2 regions of the Fusibacter sp. A1 genome follow, and region 1 is predicted to be linked to the other one. Evidence: a T-box and tRNA genes for the amino acid it is inferred to sense, from the RefSeq annotation. Region 1 holds a T-box; the other holds one or more tRNA genes.
The links. The T-box of region 1 lies ahead of lysS (lysine--tRNA ligase). A T-box ahead of a tRNA ligase gene usually reads a tRNA of that ligase, here a tRNA-Lys.
Positions count from the first base shown of each region.

Region 2: it has a tRNA-Lys gene. The T-box ahead of lysS (lysine--tRNA ligase) is inferred to sense a tRNA for this amino acid. The anticodon was not compared.

Region 1 is NZ_QQWI01000011.1:130,141-132,330, reverse strand. It holds gene lysS (lysine--tRNA ligase) at 1-1,124, opposite strand, end outside; T-box leader at 1,194-1,437, opposite strand; gene DWB64_RS15515 (OsmC family protein) at 1,490-1,885, opposite strand; gene DWB64_RS15510 (MFS transporter) at 2,041-2,190, shown strand, end outside.
Region 2 is NZ_QQWI01000010.1:89,324-91,513, forward strand. It holds gene DWB64_RS14620 (YfcE family phosphodiesterase) at 1-333, shown strand, start outside; tRNA gene DWB64_RS14625 (tRNA-Pro) at 461-537, shown strand; tRNA gene DWB64_RS14630 (tRNA-Gly) at 553-626, shown strand; tRNA gene DWB64_RS14635 (tRNA-Arg) at 645-721, shown strand; tRNA gene DWB64_RS14640 (tRNA-His) at 729-804, shown strand; tRNA gene DWB64_RS14645 (tRNA-Gln) at 813-887, shown strand; tRNA gene DWB64_RS14650 (tRNA-Lys) at 891-966, shown strand; tRNA gene DWB64_RS14655 (tRNA-Lys) at 1,337-1,412, shown strand; gene DWB64_RS14660 (NUDIX domain-containing protein) at 1,666-2,118, shown strand.

The sequences.
Region 1 (2,190 bases):
AGAACATTCGCGATTTGACCGAACGGAGCGAACCTGTCGGGAGTATCCTTCAATACGGACAGATGCATGACAAACTTAAGGTCCTCGCGGTCCAGCTCACCGCTTGTGTACTTGCCGTACAAGCGTTCAAACTCTGTATGGTGTTTGATCACATCCTCATCCATACCAATTTTAAACCCTGCCTGGGGCAGATATTTAGAAAAGATATACAGCAGCACCTCTGGCGCATAGACATCCATCAGGTCCCTAGGAGTCAATGTGTTCCCTGAAGAACTCGACATTTTCCCGCCCGCTCCTTTGATACCGATAAACTCATAGGCGATATACTGGGGAGCCTGGTAGTCGAAGATCTCCCTTGCAACCACGGTTGACACGGCAAAGCTGCCACCCTCGGCAGAATGGTCGCTTCCTCCCGGTTCGAATACCACCTCTTCTTCGGACCATCTCATGGGCCAGTCCGCCTTCCAGATCAACTTGATGTTTTCAGCGGTCCTGACCGACTGTTCCCCTTGATGCCCGCAAGCACACCTGTAATAGACGACCCTGGCGCCCTCATCGTAAGCGGTCACCGTCGTATCATCCTTTTGGCAATTATGGCAATACAGATTGATCGGATAGTAGTTGATCCGCTGCTCGTTTGAGGCTTCCTGTGTTTTGAAGCCCATGATGATATCGTAGATCTCCATTCTCCTAACAAGGGCCCTGTGGATTCCCTCGCGGTACCTTCCGCTTTTGTATTGCTGGGTCTGATAGAGGAACTCGACCTCCACTCCAAAGTCCTTAAGCGTGCTTTCGAACTCCCTCTCATAGTGCTGTGCGTAGGATGCGCAGCATCCGTGGGGGTCCGGTATGGCGGAGTAGGGCATTCCGATATACTGCTCATAGCTGCTGTCTATGCCCTTGGGCACCTTTCTGAAGCGGTCGAAGTCATCCCACGAGAAGATGAAGCGCGTTTTTTTTCCCATCTCCTGAAGCGCCCTGACCACAAAATAGGTCGTGACGATCTCTCTAAAGTTTCCGATGTGAACCGATCCCGAGGGACTGATTCCCGACGCGCAGACAAATGTCTCCCTGTTCGGGTGCGCCTCAACTAGTTTCTGTGCAGCCTTCTGTGCCCAATGCATAATCTACATCCTTTCCTTCGGCCGGATTCGACCAAAAAATATAAAAACTCCCGCTCTCAAATCATTTGATTTGAGGGCGAGAGTTAAAGTCGCGGTACCACCTCAGTTTATATACGCATAAGCATATACCTTATCGGGTACTGGTCATACCCTAGCCCTATAACGGTGGCATCCGATGTGGCATCCTCTTAAACTACAGATTCCTCACATGACTCCAAGGCTTTTTTCATACACTGCTCTGTCATGCCTTTTCAGCTCCCGGCACTCTCTAAATACAAAATCAGCGAACTACTCTTCTCTTCAACGTCGTTTTCAGTTTAGAAACATTATACCCAAACAAAACAGGATGTCAAGTCATAAACTGTCTAATCGATAAATTCAACTTCTAAGGACATCTCTGCGACATGCGCGAGCGTCTGATAGATCGAGCAGTATTCTGCTGCAAGCTCACCTGCCTGAACCAATCCTTTTTGCTTTTGAGCGTTCTTGATCTTAAAGACGACTTTGCACCACTTGAGCGTCGTAGGGACTTCTGTACGCTTCTCAGCGGTGACCTCTATGTCGATCGACTCGAAAGCGATTCGCTTCTTCTCAGCGATGCCTAAAAATGTAGCATATAGACAGGATGACAAGGCTCCTAAAAGCATGTCATAAGGTGATAGTCTTCCCTCACCAGCGCCGATTGGAGCAACCGCACGCGATGTAACCAGTTCTCCGACAAAATCGGGTGTGAATGTCGTATTGATTTTAAGTATAGCCATAATGAACCTCCAGTATTGTCATATTACTCTTATCATAACTTAATCTTTCGAGTATGGAAAGGTTTAAAAATAGATTAAGAAATAGTTGCATTTATGGCTTTAGCCGCACATATGCTGTATTATAGGTGTAATGAACCGCTAGAGACGAGGTATTTATGATTAATCTTAGCAATAGGCACATCTACGGATATGGATTCGGAAATTTCGGATACGGCATCATCTTTCAGATCATCGCGACCTATTTCGTGTTCTATGCGACTGCGGTGCTTGGTCTTTCAGGAACAGTGATCGGTGCGATGGTCGGA
Region 2 (2,190 bases), on a different contig from region 1:
TTCTATGTCATCAGAGGGAACTGCGACAGCAAAGATTTTGGAAAATCAGAGATTTTGATTGAAGACCATGGAAAAAAGGTATTGATGACACATGGGCATCGCTACAATGTAAAAATAAATTTGATGAATTTATGCTATAAAGGCGAAGAAATTGGAGCGGATATCGTTCTTTTTGGACATACTCATTTTCCCATGACAGAAGATTTAAATGGCATGTGGCTCCATAATCCGGGCAGTTTGACCTTTCCAATGCCCGGAAGCGCCCGAGGATATTCAATAATGAAAATCGACGAAAGCGGAGTTGAGATCGTTAGACACGAGCTATTGGAATAACTACAAGATAGATGGAATGTTCAGACACTTCGGTGAATTCGAGTATCGTAAAAAAACGAAAAAAACTTAGGAAAAAGCGTTGACGAAAGGGTACTTTGTGTAATATAATTATTTTCGTCAGCTAAGACGGAGTGTAGCGCAGCTTGGTAGCGCACCTGGTTTGGGACCAGGGGGTCGAAGGTTCGAATCCTTTCACTCCGACCATTTTTCCTCTTAACTGCGGGTGTAGCTCAATGGTAGAGCTCCAGCCTTCCAAGCTGGCCACGTGGGTTCGATTCCCATCACCCGCTCCATTTTTACTTTTTACATCTGTGCCAATAGCTCAGCTGGATAGAGCAACGGCCTTCTAAGCCGTAGGTCCGGGGTTCGAATCCCTGTTGGCACGCCAATATGTGGCGATTGTAGTCAAGTGGTTAAGACACAGGATTGTGACTCCTGCATGCGTGGGTTCAAATCCCATCAGTCGCCCCATTATCCTTTGGGGATTCGCCAAGCGGTAAGGCACCGCCCTTTGACGGCGGCATTCACAGGTTCAAATCCTGTATCCCCAGCCAAGTGGTCCATTAGCTCAGTCGGTAGAGCATCTGACTTTTAATCAGGGTGTCCCGCGTTCGAGTCGCGGATGGATCACCAAGCAATAAAAAAGACAACTCATACGAGTTGTCTTTTTTTATTGCAATGATATTTGTTTGTGCCAAACATCACGAATGTTTCTTATTCGTGAATCCTGAAAGTGAACGTATTTTGTTCACGGAGGATGGAAATCCCAAATCGTGAATCTAAATAGATATAAAAGTCATCAACTGCCATATTAACCAAGATAGATCATTCGCATTTAAATCGACTTCTCAACAACTCCCAATTTCCCTGTTTACCCCCATCATTTACAGGGTATCAGACCCATGAAATAGTCAGAATAATGAATTACTTAAAAACCCTTTACAAACAGGTTTATATATAGTACTATAGCATAGTTGTCGTAACGAGGCAGCACAATAAACTTGGTCCATTAGCTCAGTCGGTAGAGCATCTGACTTTTAATCAGGGTGTCCCGCGTTCGAGTCGCGGATGGATCACCAAGCAATAAAAAAGACAACTCATTGCGAGTTGTCTTTTTTTATTGCAATGATATTTGTTTGTGCAAACATCACGAATGTATTTTATTCGTGAATCCTGAAAGTGAACGTATTTTGTTCACGGAGGATAATATGTCCTTTATTCCCGAATCTGTAAGTAGATAGAATTCTTTTATTACTCATAAACCTCGTAATCCAATTGATATGTTAAAATAGTAATTACGTACACACCCAACCCCAAAGGAGCCCACCAAAAATGAAGATCCACTTCCGACCACTTGGAACATTCAAGACAAACGGATATCTATACGCTGTGACAGTGGCGTTTAAAGGCGATAAGCTAGTCCTGGTACATCATAAGGACAGAAACACCTACGAGCTGCCAGGCGGCACTAGAGAGCCAGGAGAAGACATCAACGATACAGGGTCTAGGGAACTGATAGAAGAATCGGGTGCGAAAGACTTTATCATAGAGCCTTTTTGCGATTACGGCGTCGAAAGAGACGGTGAAATCTCAACTGGAAGACTATTCAAAGCCCAAATCAGCACATTTGACGAGCAGCTCCAACACGAAATGGAACAAGTGAGCCTCTTCGACGAGCTCCCACCAAACCTAACCTACCCAGAAATCATCACAGCCCTGGTAAACACAGTGAAAACCATTCAAAATACAGAAAACATTCATATAACCACTTCACAAGAAGTGTAAATTGAGTTAGAATGGACTAGTACTATTCAGTAGTACAAAAAATTCAATACGCGGTATTAGCTCAGCTGGATA